One region of the Jeotgalibacillus sp. JSM ZJ347 genome, then DNA from elsewhere that is predicted to be linked to it. Evidence: riboswitches for the same ligand, from Rfam matches in the RefSeq annotation. Region 1 holds a riboswitch; each other region holds the start of a gene.

Region 1 (5,846 bases):
CCAGCTCCCAGTCGATCTCAAGCGGGTTAATCTCTGACCAGTCGGGTTTGAACTGTGGTTCCTGCTCCTGTCCATCTTTCAAGATCCATTCCCCTTTTGACATCACTGATTCAGGCACCGGATTTTCCGGATCGCTTAGAATATTTAACGTTGCGAGTCGTCCCGTCGCAATCATCCCCTGCATATAATCCAGGCGGTAATATTTTGCAATGGCATATGAAGCCATGTGATAGGCTTCAATCGGTTCTACACCCTCATCAATCGCAATCTGTACTAGCTGATCCATGATACCGCTTTCATAAAATGACGGACTTGAGCCATCGGTGGTCATCATTAATGAGTCAAAAGAATAAAGCTTCCGCTCTTTAAGTTCTCTAATCAGCTTTGGCAGATCAGGTCTGATTGATGAATGTCTGAGCGTCACGGCAAGCCCCTGCTCAAGACGCTTCCACACATCATCACCTGTCATCGCTTCATGGTCTCCCGTTACACCGAGCAACGACATTTTTGCAATCGTCTTTTCTGATGCTCCCGGCAGGTGACCTTCAACCCTCTTATATCGCAGACGTGCTTCCTGCACCCAGCTCAGCAGCAGATCATCCCCTTCAGCAAGCTTAGGCCATGAAGTCAGCTCCCCAGCAAGTAAAACGCTCGGGTCATCAAGCCAGGAAAGCACTTCACCATTTGTAAAAACTTCTTCTTCATTGCGAAGCTCAGTCTGAGAATCCAGCCTGCTCCACCAGTAGTAAGTCAGCGGTGAAGTTTTGAATTGCTGCATAAAAGGAAGCGCTTTCTTTTTGTCGCATAATAAAAGGAGCATTAAATTATCCTGAATAAATGTGGTCGTTCCACGCTTCGCTGCATATTCTCCAAAACTTTGCGGATTATACAATTGAAATGGATGGACATGTGGTTCAATATAACCGGGTACAATCCATTTATCCTCAAGGTGAAGCACTTCAGTTCCATTCATTTTCTCAGGCATACCGCTCCCTGCATAAATAATTCTATCCTGATAGATCCATATATTCCCTCTCACCCATTGATGAAGGGACGAATTTAAATAATTTACATCAGCAAGTACAAGATCAGGGGATTTTTTCCCTTCCAAAATGGAGGTATGGCCTCTTAAATGACTGATCTTCCACGGGAATCTCTGTTCCACTCTCATCACTCCAAGCATTCCTCTAAAAGTTTCATTCAGTTTACCATATTTTACGCGTCACCGCACAAAAGAAATGTGACTTTTTAATGATTATGTGCATAAGTGAACATTATTTTTAAAAAATACATTTAAATCCATATTGATCATCAATCTTTTCCTTTAGCATCTTAAAATATTCTTAAGTGCGATAGATAAATATACATTTACTGTATTAATCATATGTTGTTAAAAAATATATTGAATATTCAGTCAAATGATTTTTTTCAATTACAGTTATTAGTGGTCTTTTTTTATTTGTATGATATTATTTATATAAGAATATTTAAGCAAAGAGAGTGATTGTCATGATTGGAGACCGCGTTAAAGCTTTAAGAAAAGAAAAGAAAATGTCGCTGACTGAACTGGCTGAACAGGCAGGCGTTGCTAAATCATATATCAGTTCTCTTGAGAGAAATCTTCAGAAAAATCCTTCTATCCAATTTTTAGAAAAAATAGCTCCTGTACTTGGTGTAACGGTCAACTCTCTACTGGATCCGGACAGCGATGAAAAAAATGTGGATAGTGAATGGGTAAACCTTGCGAAGACAGCGATGGAGTCAGGGATCTCGAAAGAACAATTTAAAGAGTTTATTGAATTTAATAAATGGCGGATCAATCAAAAATAGCCTGTGCAGCGTCTAACTTTGCACAGGCTTTTTCATTGTCTCGCGTATGAATTAACCAACAACTAAATCATTCCTCCTCCAATTGGCTGAACCTGCACTCTCCAGAAAATCTCTGATTTCTTCCTGTGAAATTCCCGCTTGTACAGCTTCCTCAATTAGCGCCATCCATTCAACATCGATTTCATTTTTATGACCCATTACATTCCCCTCCTAAAATACTTTCTACAGTACTTCAGGCGGCTCAGCCGTCATAGCTCCCCTATCTCTTTATTGGCCTTAGACCCGTAAGCTTTGCGTCCCATCCTTTCAGATGGTTTGCCTTTTTCTGTTCTCTCATAGCGATTGCGGCACCGGGATCAACATTGGGCTAAAAGTTTGAGTTTAAGTATTGAATTATGTTATAGACTTATATTATCACTTGGTTTAAAGTAAATAAATAGTCATATTTACCTAAATATTCTGACTTTTTCAACATTAAATTTGTGTTACAATATCAAATTGACTTATTTTGGTGAATACTGGTACACAGATTGACGAATATGCTGATTCAGTTCGTAATAAGAGATTGCTCTAAGTGACGGATATGTAGTGAGATCTTCACCGCATACCGGACATATCCAGGTTTCGCGTGACCCGCTGCTATAGGATGAGCGCATACATTTAGGACATTCTTTTCGCACCATATGATCACCTCTCGTTCTCTATAAAGAATATATGTAATCTCATTATAAGTGATAGTCAGTGATATACAAGAGGGAAAAACGCTCTTAAAGGGTGCAAAAAGAATGTTTTTCAACTAAATGCTCTCAATCGCTCCATATAAGTTAATTTTTCTGAAAATTTTAACTTCTTTTTAATGCTTTACTGCCAATATCTTTTCTATAGAAAAAATGGTCTGTGTGAACTGAATCCAGCGCACGATATACTTCATCACGTGCCGATTCAATCCCCTCTCCTGATCCGGCAGCAAGGAGCACTCTTCCTCCGTCGGAAACGATGTCAGAGCCATGTACTTTTGTACCCGCGTGATAGAAGAATGTTTCCGCATCCAGTATAGTCTGGACTGAATGTTCTTTTTCATAGGAGCCCGGGTATCCCTCTGATGCAAGGACCACGCCAATAACCGTATGATCACTCCATTCAGCCTGTGCCGTTACACCTCTTAACAAGTTTAGCAGCAGCAGTGCAAGGTCAGATTTCATTCTATGCAGAACAACCTGCGTCTCCGGGTCGCCAAAGCGGGCATTGAATTCAATCACTTTCGGGCCGCCTTCAGTCAGAATTAATCCTGCATATAACACACCTGTAAAAGGCGTCCCTTCTTTCATCATTGCCTGAACAACCGGCTCAATAATCTCATTCATTGCCTTTTCTTCTGTTTCAGCAGGCAGATGCGCAACAGGTGAATATGCACCCATGCCACCCGTATTCGGACCTTTATCATTGTCATATGCTCTTTTATGATCCTGGGCGAGCGCAAGTGGAATAATAGATCCCCCGTTGACAAGACACATAAATGAAAACTCTTCCCCATCCAGAAAATCTTCTACTACGATTTTACCGGATGAGTCACCAAAGCGGTTATGTTCAAGCATATCCTCGGCTGCTTCAAGCGCTTCATTTTCAGTCATTGCAACGACTACACCCTTACCGGCTGCAAGACCGTCTGCTTTAATAACGATCGGAGCCCCTTTACTCTTTATGTAATCAGATGCCTTCTGAAAGCTTGTAAATGTTTCGTAGTCGGCTGTCGGGATGCTGTATTTTTTCATCAGTTCCTTTGCAAATGCTTTACTGCCCTCAATTGCAGAGGCTTTTTTAGTCGGACCAAATACTTTCAGTCCCTCAGCTAAAAAAAGATCTGTCAACCCTTCAGCAAGCGGCTGCTCGGGTCCAATAACCGTTAAGGCAATATTGTTTTCTTTTGCAAACGTTACTAACTCACCCTGATCTGTTTCCTGAATATCCACACATTCAGCATGCGCTGCGATGCCTGCATTACCCGGTGCACAATATACCTTACTAACTGATGTGTCCTGATGAAATTTATAGCAAAGTGCATGCTCGCGTCCTCCGCGTCCAACTACTAATACATTCATGTGTATTCCTCCTGAAGTGATTTTTAAAAAAGAGCCGGCCTCAAAGAGAAGCCGGCTAAAAATATTCTGTAAGCGGCTTTGACATGGACCTCTTACGCAAATAGAAAAGTTTCACTTACGGTTACTCAATAGCGTTCACCTGAAATGAAGATCAAACGCCATTTTCCAGAAAACAAAACAAATTAATGCTTAAAGTGGCGTACGCCTGTCATGACCATAGCAATGCCATACTCATCAGCTTTCTGAATCGAATCCTCATCCTTAATCGATCCACCCGTTTGAATAATCGCCGTAATACCGGCTTTCGCAGCCGCTTCAACCGTGTCATTCATCGGGAAGAAGGCATCAGAAGCAAGTGCAGCTCCCTCGGCGCGTTTGCCCGCCTGTTCAAGCGCAATTTTCGCAGCGCCGACACGGTTCATCTGACCCGCGCCAATTCCAAGCGTCATGTGCTGTTCAGCAACAACAATCGCATTCGACTTAACGTGCTTCACCACCTTCCAGGCAGTCTTCATTGCTGTCCACTCTTCTTTAGTCGGCTCACGTTTTGTGACGATTTTTAAGTCAGCGTCCTCAAGCGTATAGCGGTCCTGATCCTGAACAAGCAGACCGCCCTCAACTGACGTATAAATATGTTCATGCTTTAAATGACGGTCAAAAGGAACAGTCAGCAGTCTGATATTTTTCTTTCTTGTCAGAATCTCAAGTGCATCATCTGAAAATGCTGGAGCAATGATGATCTCAAGAAAAATGTCAGCCAGTTTTTCGGCTGTTTCTTTATTCACACCTCTATTAAATGCAACAATACCGCCAAAGATGGAAGTGGAATCTGCTTCAAATGCGCGCTGGAATGCTTCCTGCGGACTTTCACCGGTACCAACACCGCATGGATTCATATGTTTGACCGCAACGGCTGCTGCTTCATCAAAGTCTTTTACGATCTGAAGCGCTGCATCGGCATCTTTAATATTGTTATAGGAAAGCTCTTTCCCGTGATGCTGTCGTGCGTGAGCAATCGAGAATTCAGACCCTAAAGGATTACGATAGAATGCTGCTTTTTGGTGAGGGTTTTCACCGTAGCGCAGATCCTGCTTGCGCTCATACGTAACCGTAATTCGCTCAGGGTTCTCTTCTCCTGATTCCTCTGTTAAGTATTGTGCAATGTAAGAATCATAGGCTGCTGTATGTCTGAACACTTTTGCAGCAAGACGCTTTTTGAACTCCGGCGATACGCCGCCTGCTTTTAACTCTTCAATTACTTTTTCATAATCCTCTGAGTCAACGACAACTGTCAGATACGCATGATTCTTTGCAGCTGCGCGCAGCATGGTAGGTCCACCGATATCGATATTTTCAACCGCATCTTCAAATGATACATTCGGCTTTGCAATCGTCTGCTGGAATGGATACAGGTTCACACAAACAAGGTCGATCGCTTCGATCCCCTGCTCCTGAAGCTGGCGCTGATGATCAGGCTGATCCTGCTTGGCAAGCAGTCCGCCGTGAATAGATGGGTGAAGTGTTTTTACACGACCTTCAAGAATTTCAGGGAAGCCGGTTACTTCATCCACACCTTTTACTTCAACTCCGTTATCAGCAAGCAACGTCTTTGTCCCGCCTGTTGAAAGGATTTCATAGCCAAGCGACTGCAGCTGTTCTGCAAATTCTACAATCCCCGCTTTTTCAGATACACTGATTAATGCACGTTTAGTCATTTTGTTTCCTCCAATGCTTCAGCAAATAGCTGGTTGAGTGTTTCAGGGTATAGACGATGCTCAATTCCATGGATCACCTTTTCAATCTCTTCTCTTTCCCATCCGTCCGGAATCTTAAAAGGTTCCTGCACAATAACAGGACCAGTATCCATTCCTTTATCTACGTAATGAATGGTCACACCCGTTACTTTCATCCCGCTGT
Region 2 (5,846 bases), on a different contig from region 1:
TGGAAATCGTTCAGAAACTGACTGAAATCGTCTGTTATATTCGTCAGAAGTGCGTTTATCATGGAAATATAAGAATTCCAAAGGGAGTTGTAACAGACTCCCTTTGCCTAGAGCATAATATCGCTCATGATTTTCTACAACTAAAATCCCTCACGTGCGGTATTTATTCATCAGTTCTTCAGAAATATGGCAGTAGTCATCCGGACACTTATCAAGCCGGTCCTGATGCTCCTCCGCGCTCCGCACATAGTTGGTGAGCGGCAGCACTTCAACCGCGATACGGTCAGCGTCATCTCTATTCTGGATGAACGTCCTTGCCACCTCTAAATGCCTTGAAGCTTCACTATATACACCAGTTCTGTACTTCTCCCCGACATCAATGCCTTGCTTATTCACGCTATAAGGATCAATGATTTCAAAGAAATACGCCATCAGCTGCTCCATGGTCACGAACTCTGGATCAAATTCAGTTTTCACACATTCCGCAAACCCATCATAATCACCATCCAGCGTACTCGTTGATCCGTTCGCTCTTCCTGCTTTTGTAGCGGTCACACCAGGCAGGGTTTTGATAAATGCCTGCACACCCCACAGACAGCCTCCTGCAAAATAGACGGTTTCCATTTGTTCACCTCATTAGTACTTACTCTTTCATTGTTACATACTATTTTACATGGCATGTGGGTTTTGCACACCTGATTAGCGCAGTCTGGGTCTGACCCAGACTGCGCTCGGCATACACAACCGAAATCTGGACATAGTAACGTTATCTAATTTACTTTTAGGAGGTTCCACATGAAACGTCAAACCGGTACCTATTACTGGCCAACTACTTTTCCAGATGCACCAGCTTATCCCTCGTTAGAAACAGACCTGTCCTGTGACGTCTTGATTGTTGGCGGTGGCAGCTCAGGTGCACAGTGCGCGTATCATCTTGCTGATCACGATCTCGATGTCGTTGTAATTGAAAAATCAAGGATCGCGAGCGGCAGCACTGTCACAAATACTGCCATACTTCAATATTCCGGTGAGAAGATGTTCACCAGTTTAGTGAATACCTTTGGAGAAGACTACATTGCGAGACATTTAAAGTTGCTGAAGGAAGCAATTGATGAAATTGAAGCAACGTCCAGTCATACAAACATTGACTGTGAATTCACCAGAAGAGACACCCTTTATTCTGCAAGTTGCCCGGAAGACGTGTACAAGCTGCGAAAGGAATATGATTATTTAAAACAGCATGGCTGTGAGGTCGACTTTTTAAAAAGAGATGAGATTGAAGCGAAGTACCCTTTCAGCCGGGAAGCTGCGATTTACTCCTACAATGACGGGGAAATCAACCCGTTCACCTATACGCACGCCTTATTTGAAGAATCGGTCGCACAGGGTGTACGTGTATTCGAACATACTGAAATGAATGGACAGCACTTTGATCGGGAAACCGGCAATATGATTGTGACTACAAAGAACGGCTATACCATCGAGGCACGGCACGTAATCTTTGCGGCAGGATATGAAGGCATGGATATTAAAAAAGAGAAAAAAGCTTCCTTTGCAAGCACCTTTACTGTCACCACAAATCCGGTTGAGGACCTGTCAGAATGGTATAACCGGACAATCCTCTGGGATACCGCACGGCCTTATTTATATGTAAGAACGACAAAAGACAACAGGATCATTATAGGCGGATTAGATGAAAACACAGATGAAGAAGGAGACAGAAATAGTAAATTAACTCATAAAAAACGTCAATTAATTAAGGAATTTAATCAATTGTTTCCGGATATAAAAGTTGAGCCTGAGTTTTATTTGGCTTCATCTTATGGCGGGATTGTGGATGGAGTCCCTGCGGTCGGAAAATATGAAGAATTTCCGGGCTGCTATTTTGTATTTGCGTTTGGCGATAATGGAATGGTGTACGGGCAGGTGCTGGCGAAGTTAATTGCTGAAGAAATTACACATGGAAAAAGTCAGGATCTAGCGATGTATTTGCAGGACCGGCCGCTGCTGGAGAATGTCTGACTGGTATACTAGAAACTTTAATTTGCAGAAAAGAACTTCCAACACTGAGGAAGTGCTTTTTTATGACAGCCCATACCAGTCAAATCGTCGATCGTTTGATCTCTTCTTCTGCGGAAGACTAAATAACTTTGAAAATGAGCAAAAGGCGTCAATAAATCGTTGATCATAATATTTACCAGCGTATTTTTTCAGTTCGGATAAGGCTTCATCCCTTGAGAATACATGCCCGTATGGACGTTCAGCGGTCATCGCTTCGAAGCTGTCAACGATGCGAAGAATACGGACAGCGTCACCTAAGTTAATGTGTTTATTCGACCTCGGATAGCCTGACTGATCTATATTTTTGTGGTGGTACAGTACAATATCCGGATCAATCAGAATGTTTTGATGCGCTTGTAAAATATCCAAAGAAAAAGCCGGGTGTTCCTGTAGCTGTGACCATTCATGTTGTGTCAGACTCGTTGTTTTCTGAAGAAGATCAGAAGGAATTTTTAATTTTCCGATATCATGAAATAAAACAGATTGCACTGCAGCTTCCGTTAAGCAGTGATCTAATGAAAGATATTCACAAAAGTGAATATAGTATGCCGTAGTCTGTAATGAATGAATATATGAACATTCATCATGTATTTCTAATTGGCTGAGCAACTCTTCAGATTCCTGAAGGATTATATGATTGATCGCTGACCTTTGCATTGAGTCACCTCCCAGAGAGCCGGTTGCACAAATGACTCCCTGTCATTTAAGTGCCCAAATAAAACTACAGTGCATCGCATCTCTGCATGATTTATTTTTTAATGTTTATACCGTTCAAAAATATGTTTAACATCACTTCCAGCAGTTTTTCATTATCAGTCACAGAATCATATAAATGAGCCAGTGTAGCCCCTTCTAATAAGCAATAAAAAGAATGAGCAAGATAAACGGGGCTGTGCTCACTGGTAATTTGATTTGTTGTTAACCCGTGCAAAAAAACTTCCTCAAGATAGGTTAATAGTATATTTTTTGATCGCAGCATTTTCTGACTTACGTCTTCTTGAAAGGAAGAAGGAGGCGCAATCAGGGCGAGCTGCCAGAAAACAGACAAATAGGTTTCTTTTTGGGAAGTCTGATAGACGTTACATAAAATTTCACTTAATGCTTTTTCTGTTGTAGCAGATTTCAGGCTGCTCCTTTTCCGACTCCAGTAATGCTGATGAAAATTAATTAAGTAATCGAGGGCTTTCATATAAAGATCTTCTTTACTGGAAAAATGGCTGTAAATAGACGATTTTGTGAGCTGGGATTCTTCTGAAATTAATGAGATTGAAGCCCCTTCATAGCCACGCCGTGCAAAAAGACGAATTGCGCTTTGAATAATCAGTAGTTTCGTGTTCATAATTCACCAACTTTTTTTCATCAGAATCGTTATAGTGACAACCGAACGTTCGGTTATATTACTGCAAAAAATATGACTGAATGATCATCATTTCTCTGACCGCCCGCTTCTCTTCATCCAGCTTTGACATATGAATATCTTTCTTTCTATTTTCGATAAAAGTCTTAAACTCTCCTTTCGTTTTATTAGATGATTCAGCTAACTTAGCAAGCTTATATAAATTTTTTTCACTTTTAGTGACCAGAAAAACCATCCCTTTCCTAAATGATTTTATATCAATCATCGTATTTATATACTAATATTTAACACATATACACAAAATCGTTAATAGTTAAATAGAACTATTTATTCTGAAAATTCGGTAAAAATAGTATGCAGATAGCTGAACGATCGGTTAGTATATATGTATATCATTCATTTAGTTGTTACATGTCAGGATTATGTGAACGGGGGAACACAGGGTATGATTTTAGTCATTGAAGGTCTATTTCTTAATATTTGCATTATCCTAGCACTTACCTTTTTTTATCTTCAATTAAAATGGCGAATCATCAAAGATCGTATTCCAGAGAATGCAATGCATTGGATTGATGGACTTGCAGGTGGCGTCCTTGGTATTATGCTGATTCATTTTTCCATTCGGGTAACAGAAGAAACGATTGTCGACTTAAGGTTCGTTCCAATCCTGCTTTTAATTCTTTTTATCGGGGTACGCCCTGCACTGATCGGCGTAATTCTGATTATTTTCGGCAGATTTGCTTACGGTGTGAATAGTTCTTCTTTTTCCGGCATGATTTTTATAGTGGCAATGCTGATTGGATTTTATATGATCAACAAAAGAATGGGAAAATCAAATATCACTAAAAAAGTAACCTATATGATTTTACTCTCCAATATTGTCTTTACTATTTTACTTTCTAATCTTGTACGTGATGTGGAAGTACTAAAAACGATTGTACCAATGTATTGGGTGATTTCTTCAATTGGTGCCTATCTGTCTGTCATTGCAATTGCTTACTTTAAAAAATCTCAAGATCTCTTCCAGACGTATAAAGAACAGTCCGAAATCGATTTTTTAACCGGATTGAATAACGTCCGGCAGTTTGATCAATTGTGGAATAAGAGTATAAATATAGCTGTAGAAAAACAGGAGAGTATCTCTCTTTTATTAATCGATATTGATTTCTTCAAACGGGTGAATGACACGTATGGCCATGCTGCCGGAGATGAGGTTTTACAGCAATTAGGGAAGATATTAAACCTGCACACTCGTTCATTTGATATTGTATCAAGGAATGGCGGCGAAGAATTTTCTGTTATTTTAAAAGGTTGCAGCCACAAAATAACATTGAAAATAGCAGAGAGAATCCGTAAATCAATTGAAGATTTTTCGTTTGAGATTTCTAACTCGAAATCGCCACTTAACATCACTGTATCTATTGGTGTATCGACCTATCCGCATGCTGACGAAACGCCTGAATCAATGATCGAGTCAACTGACAAATTATTATATAAAGCCAAACGGTTAGGCAGAAACAGAGTGGTATCCAGCTGAATTGACTTTGCCGGATAGGGTAGGCGGAATAAAGAGATGAGGACGTTGGGTTTTAGGTGAAGTTTTTCGGTGTCTTGAACATTTATCACTTGTTGTTATGAACTACTTCCACACAATTATATTTATATAAATCATATGAATTGAGTGGAAGTGGGTTCTCGCACAGGGTCGTTCTTCAGCGGATCATTTTAAAAATATTCATATTAGTAAAAAATTTTCAAAATTGGTCAAAGTACTTTTTTTAAATCGTTGTTCTTTTTGAACGACCCACAGATTTCTCGTTATGTTAAAATCTTTTATTCGAACCTCCCTTAGAATATTGAATTGCAATTCTTTTGTTACTGTCAATCTTGGTATGATACCAATCCCCAGATTGACTTCAATAGCACTTTTTATTGATTGTATACTTCCAAGTTCCATTGCATTCTCTATGCGTTCCAGCACCCCACAATCCTTTAATGCATTTTCAACAATCAGTCTGGTTCCTGAATTTTTTTCTCTCCAGATCATTTTTTCCTCTGACAATTCATGAACTCCTATGGATTCCCGATCCTTCCATTGATGATGATAAGAGGTAATCAGAATTAATTCATCATCTGCAAATTTTCTAACAGAGTATTTGGAATGGTCTACCTCTCCCTCTACAAGCGCAATGTCAATTTCATTCTCATCCAATTTTGATAAAACATAGGGTGTATTTCCAATTAAAAGACTAAACATCGTTTCTTCATACTTCTTCTTATAGTCCCCCAGTATATTGGGTAGTAAGTATTCTCCAATTGTCTGACTGGCTCCAACGTTTAAAGTAAGGTCCGTTAAACCTGAAACTTCTTTAATGACTTGAAAGGAACTGCTATCTAATTCCACAATATTCTTAGCATATGGATATAA
Region 3 (5,846 bases), on a different contig from region 1:
TAACTGCATTCGTTTTAATTCAGATTCCTTCATCATTTATCATACCAAGCCTTGTAGCGAGATTTGGTTACGTGTTCCCAACCTTAATTGGGTGTACAGTGATTGAACTGACCGGTGTGATTCTGCTGATTGCCGGAGGACAGCCGCTTGTAGCGATGCTGCTGATCGGTCTTGGCGCGGGTGGATTGTTCCCGCTTGCTTTAATGCTCCCAATTATAGAAACAGATTCTTACCAGAAAGCGAGTGCGTGGGCAGCAATGTCACAGGGTGGCGGTTACATCATTTCTGCACTCGGTCCGCTTGGCGTAGGGGCAGTGTATGATCTGACAGGAAGCTACCTCAATGCGCTATATGGCATGACGGCAATTATTTGTATGATGGGCGTACTTCAGGTGATGCTATGGGTAACAGCTGACCGTACATCGCTTAAAAAACGGCGGGTGTAGTTTGAGCTGATCAAGGGTAATGAAGGGATAGAGGTGACCTGAACATGAGGACATATACTGAGGTTCGTTCAAATGAAGAACTTGACCATATGATGAAACAACCGTTAAGCGTACTATATATTTCACGGGATGGCTGCAGTGTATGTCACGCACTGCTTCCGAAAATTCAGCAGGTGATGGAAGATTATCCTGAGGTTGAATTTGGTCATATCCTTGCTGATGAATATGAAGAAGTGGCCGGGAAACTATCTATCTTCACCGTGCCGGTCGTGCTGATTTTCTCTGATGGAAAAGAGCTATTAAGAGATGCAAGGTTTATTAGAGTGGAAGAATTCAGGGATTCATTAGATAAAATGACCGACATTCTGGAACAATAAAAAGGCAGGCTGCTCAGCTTGCCTTTTTGTGATTTATTTATTATCATTATTACATTATAATAATTATAAATAAGAAAAAAGGAAGTAATGACAATGACAAAAGATGCTCAGGCTGCAATTCAGTTCAGCCATGTAAATTATCAATCAGGCGACACGAAAATCCTGCACGATATTACAGGCTGGTTTCCGAAAAACAGAATTACCACACTTGTAGGGCCGTCCGGTGCAGGTAAAACAACACTATTCAGGCTTTGCAACGGATTGATTTCCCCTGATTCAGGTGAGATCTATATAGATGATCAGAGAATTTCTTCATACGAGCCGGTTGAGCTCAGAAGAAAAGTGGGGATTGCGCTGCAAACAGCCACAATGGTACCGGGTACCGTGCGTAAAAACATGGCGCTGCCCTTTGAACTTCAGGGTAAAGAGCTCTCCGATGAAACAGCAGAAGAGATGATCAGGCTTGTTGGTCTTGATGAAAGTTTTCTTGAACGGGATGCAAAGGACCTATCAGGTGGTCAGCGGCAGAAGGTGTCGATTGCAAGAACACTAGTGATGAAGCCTGAGATTCTGCTTCTCGATGAGATTACTTCATCGCTTGACCGTGTATCCCAGCAGGAAGTTGAAGAGCTGATTGTCAGAATCAATGAAACTTATCAGACAACGATCATGTGGATCACACACAACCTGCGGCAGGCGTTATCAATTGGTGAATACACCTGGGTCATGATGGACGGGGAGCTCGTAGAAACAGGTGAAAGCAGCCTGCTGAAGGACCCGCAGAACCCAAGAGTTAAAACCTTTGTAAAGGGGGAAGCGGAATGAGTTTTCTTTTACTTGGTTTATCACTTATTTTCGTATTGATTCCCCTTGTTTTGTCAAAAACACTGAACCTCGGTCTTGAAAAGGATGCAGTTGTTGCCACGATAAGAGCGATCATCCAGCTCCTTGCAGTTGGTTATATTCTGCAGTTTGTATTTAATGCGGAGAACTTTTTCTATATCTTTCTCATGGTGTTACTGATTATTGGTGCAGCAGTTCAGAATGCGCGTAAAAAAGGCGTTTCGATTAAAGGCATCACATGGAAGCTGATTGTGACATTTGTATTTATTGAAGTGTTGACGCAGGGCATTTTGCTCGGTCTGAATATCACACCGGCTACTGCGCAGTATATAATTCCAATCAGCGGAATGGTAATTGGTAACTCAATGGTTTTATCAATCTTGTTTTTAAACCGTTTCACTTCTGAAATCGAATCAAAAGAAGCTGAGACTGAGCTCATCCTATCACTGGGCGGCACACCGAAACAGGCCATTCACCGGCCTCTGATTGCATCAATTCAGGCAAGTACAATTCCGACAATCGAAAGTCAGAAGACAATCGGACTTGTTCAGCTTCCCGGTATGATGAGCGGTCAGATTATTGCAGGTGCAGACCCACTGCAGGCAGTCATGTTTCAGCTGTTGATTATCTTCCTTTTATTGACCACAGCGGTTGTGACAAGTGCAATGCTAGGTTTTCTTTCATACCCGACGTTATTTAATGAACGTATGCAGCTATTAAAGCCTGAGAAAAAATAATGCAAATTATTTTTGCGTAGACGTCCCTTCTAAATGGTCGTATAATTTTTACAAACGAATCTGATAAGGGCAAACTTCTCCGAAAGGGAAGGACGCAAAGCCGTGAACCTGTCAAATGGTTGTCTGGCTGCCGGGTTCTCATTCTATGAGGCCCACCTTATAGAATGGAGGACAACGTGAAAAAGGTGATTTGTTCTGCGCTAGTATGTCTAATTGTAGGAATGGTGTATAGTATGTCAATACCTGCAAAAGCTTCAACAATTGAAAGAGCCACATGGTTATGGAACCCATGGTCGTTGATTAATGAAACGCCTGACACACTGAACTTTTTAACTGAAAAACAGGTAACGAAAGTATATGTACAGATTGATCATGACGTCTCCGTTGACGTCTACCGGTCATTTATTCAAGGTGCGACAGCAAGAGGGATCGACGTGTATGCGCTTGATGGTGCACCGGACTGGGCTGCACCAAAGGGATATCTGCAGCTGAGACAGCTGCTTGGCTGGGTAGAGCAATATCAGGTGGCTTCACCAGCAGACGCTGACTTTAAGGGAATTCATCTGGATGTTGAACCGTACCTGTACAGCGGGTGGAATTCAAAACGTGCGACTGTGATTAAAGCCTATCAGTCTCTGATGAAAGAGGCTGGTGATAAAGCGGGTCAATTAAATATCGGGATAGAAGCGGATGTTCCTTTTTGGTTTGATGAAATTAAATATAAAAACACATATGGAACCGGGTTACTCTCTGACTGGGTTCAGAAGGAAACGGACAGTGTTACAATCATGGCTTATCGCGATTCTGCGGCTGCGCTGATTCCATTAACACTGCATGAACTGGAACACGGTCAAAAGCTGGGGAAACCTGTCACGATAGGAGTGGAAACGGGGATGACAGCTGAAGGAGATTATCTGACCTTTTACCAGGAAGGCGAAGCTGTGATGAAACAGGAACTGGACCGAGTATACGATCAAGTAAAGAACTATGCGAGTTTCAAAGGTTTTGCCATTCATCATACTGAAAGCTGGAAAACTCTGAGGCCTTAAAACTTAAAAAACTTTCCTTAAATTAAAAGGAAAGTTTTTTTCGTTGTTAAAAGAGTTGTATAATAGGAAAAAAGAACAGAATGCTAATGTGAAAATACGAACATTTACATAGGATGTGGAGCATATGAGTACAAAATATCAGGAGATGTTGAATAAAAGAATCGAACAGACAGTAAGGGAGTGGAGTGCAAAAGACGCTGTTACTGAAGATGAGTGTTATCGCTTCTTCCATGGATTAAAAGGAACAGCGGGAACAATCGGACTGACAGAACTATCCAATCAGGCTGAGCGGGCCCTGTCGGAGCTTAAGGAAGACAGTATGCGGGTATTATCAGGAAATGAATGGAGAAAATTTTTTTCAATACCTCAAACTGAGACTATCGTGCAGCAGGCGGCAACGATTGACCGGCTTGAAGAAGACCTGCAGAGAGAAGAGGATTATCAATACGAAGATATTCCATTCATTCTGATGATAGAAAAGGATGTTGAGTTTCTTAAAAGAATGAAAGGCTTTCTTGAAGAACACGAATTTCAGGTAATTACAGCAGTGACACTCACAAAGGGACTGGAACATTACTATGATCTGTCACCGGACTTATTGATCGTTGATCTGGGTTTGCTGTCGGAAGGTGAAGATCCATTGATCAGTGAAATGATGAAGAAAGCCAGAAAAGACCTTACGCCAATTGTGCTTGTAAGCGGGGAATTGACAGATGAAAAAAGAATCGCAGCTTATGAAACGGGTGTACTGGATGTAATCGGAAAGCCGATAAATGAAAATATTATCATTCCTTTTTTAAAAAACCGGATGTTTCAACGGAATATGCTCCTCAGGCAAATTAGAAATGATTTCTTGACCGGTGCGCTGAAGAGAGACTGTCTTGATCAGGAAGTCCTGAAAGTGACGAAGAAAATGGTTGATGGTGATATGAGTTCAGCTGTGTTCGCCATGGTTGATTTGGATCATTTTAAGCAGGTGAATGATTCTTATGGTCACCCTGCCGGTGATGAGGTGCTGAAGGCTTTTGCGAATATAATATTAGAAACGAAAGATCCCGGAGATCGATTAATCCGCTTTGGAGGAGAGGAGTTCTCAGTGATCCTGCCGGATACAACGTATCAAGAAGCGGAGAAGAAAATGCAGAACTGGCGGGAGACTTTCAATCAACAGGTGTTTACAGCAGGAGAGCAGGAATTTAACGTACAGTTCTCAGCAGGTTTGATGGAATGGCATCAGACTGTTCACGTAAAAGAGATTATTGAGTGTGCTGATAAATCTCTTTATTTTGCAAAAGAAAAAGGGAGAAATTGTACTGTACGCTATACAGAGGTTATTCAAATGCAACTTGCGGCTGAACAAATGATGCTGATTGTAGTAGATGACGACGAACTGGTAAGAGAGATGCTGAAGGATCACTTTGAAAGACGCGGAAAAGTTGGCGGACGTTCTGTCAGTGTGAGAACCTATTCGAACGGCGTTGATTTTCTGCAGGATGATTGGTATGTGCCAGGCAAAAAATATATGATCCTACTTGATGGAATGATGCCTAAAATGGATGGGATCGAGGTGCTTGCAAAGCTTAGAGAATTATATGGAACTAAAAATATTCTAGTTTCCATGTTAACTGCAAGACAGGGAGACCAGGAAGTTGAAAGGGCGCTCGGACTGGGTGCTGATGATTATATGGTGAAACCGTTCAATGTGAGGGAAGTAGCTTCAAGAATTGACCGTATGATGGAAAGGATGTTCAATTAATGATCACAGTGATTTTATGGATATCAGGTTCTTTCTTGCTGCTGCAGATCATTGTGCTAATGTACTTATCGTTTTCGAAGCGGAAAGTAAACCGGCATGATCAGGAGGTCTCACGTATATATCACCAGATATTAAATTCGTATCTGGCATATCTGCATGGGGAAACTGAACATGAGCCTACTTTGCCGTCTGATGAACAAGTGCGTAATAAAGTGCTGGAAAGGCTGCTGTCGGGTTATGTATCAAATATAAAGGGTGCTGAAAACGAACAGCGTATGAAAGAGGTCGCTGAACGATACCTTACTGATCATTACCGGCACGTCCTTAAGAAAGGAAGTTGGGCAGAGCGCATTAACATACTTTTCTTTATTGAAGATTATCAAATGAGCGTGCTGCAGCAGGAAGTGAAAAATCATTATCTTTCCCTTAAGGAAAAGGATGAAGAATACAGACAGGCACTTCGTGTGCTTGCGACATTTGGAGACGACAAAGTCCTTGAGGCACTTAAAAATGATCAGACTCTTGCTGTGGGTTTTATGAAAGAGTGCTTCAGAAGACTTCCGGAAGAGTTTGTTGAAATCCTGAAAAAAGATCCGGAATTGCCAACACCAGTGCTGCTTAGCGTCATTTCTTACTTT

Evidence for each region. Region 1 has a riboswitch for cyclic di-GMP ahead of ACH6CZ_RS14550 (anti-repressor SinI family protein). Riboswitches for the same ligand answer to the same signal wherever they lie in the genome.
Region 2: it holds a riboswitch for cyclic di-GMP, as region 1 does, so the genes downstream of both, ACH6CZ_RS06445 (HD-GYP domain-containing protein) here and ACH6CZ_RS14550 (anti-repressor SinI family protein) in region 1, are expected to answer to the same signal.
Region 3: it holds a riboswitch for cyclic di-GMP, as region 1 does, so the genes downstream of both, ACH6CZ_RS07195 (amidase) here and ACH6CZ_RS14550 (anti-repressor SinI family protein) in region 1, are expected to answer to the same signal.

What each region holds. Positions count from the first base shown of each region.
Region 1 covers NZ_JBISEN010000006.1:67,539-73,384, forward strand. Annotated here, with positions in the region: gene ACH6CZ_RS14540 (adenine deaminase C-terminal domain-containing protein) at 1-1,171, opposite strand, end outside; gene ACH6CZ_RS14545 (helix-turn-helix domain-containing protein) at 1,510-1,830, shown strand; gene ACH6CZ_RS14550 (anti-repressor SinI family protein) at 1,882-2,028, opposite strand; cyclic di-GMP riboswitch class I at 2,063-2,160, opposite strand; gene purD (phosphoribosylamine--glycine ligase) at 2,673-3,929, opposite strand; gene purH (bifunctional phosphoribosylaminoimidazolecarboxamide formyltransferase/IMP cyclohydrolase) at 4,112-5,644, opposite strand; gene purN (phosphoribosylglycinamide formyltransferase) at 5,641-5,846, opposite strand, start outside.
Region 2 covers NZ_JBISEN010000002.1:104,524-110,369, reverse strand. Annotated here, with positions in the region: gene ACH6CZ_RS06455 (peptide-methionine (S)-S-oxide reductase) at 151-624, opposite strand; gene ACH6CZ_RS06450 (NAD(P)/FAD-dependent oxidoreductase) at 796-2,022, shown strand; gene ACH6CZ_RS06445 (HD-GYP domain-containing protein) at 2,083-2,718, opposite strand; cyclic di-GMP riboswitch class II at 2,727-2,809, opposite strand; gene ACH6CZ_RS06440 (TetR/AcrR family transcriptional regulator) at 2,810-3,400, opposite strand; gene ACH6CZ_RS06435 (GGDEF domain-containing protein) at 3,864-4,955, shown strand; gene ACH6CZ_RS06430 (LysR family transcriptional regulator) at 5,154-5,846, opposite strand, start outside.
Region 3 covers NZ_JBISEN010000002.1:256,527-262,372, forward strand. Annotated here, with positions in the region: gene ACH6CZ_RS07175 (MFS transporter) at 1-446, shown strand, start outside; gene ACH6CZ_RS07180 (thioredoxin family protein) at 491-823, shown strand; gene ACH6CZ_RS07185 (ABC transporter ATP-binding protein) at 917-1,648, shown strand; gene ACH6CZ_RS07190 (ABC transporter permease) at 1,645-2,403, shown strand; cyclic di-GMP riboswitch class I at 2,462-2,538, shown strand; gene ACH6CZ_RS07195 (amidase) at 2,580-3,452, shown strand; gene ACH6CZ_RS07200 (diguanylate cyclase) at 3,577-5,208, shown strand; gene ACH6CZ_RS07205 (HEAT repeat domain-containing protein) at 5,208-5,846, shown strand, end outside.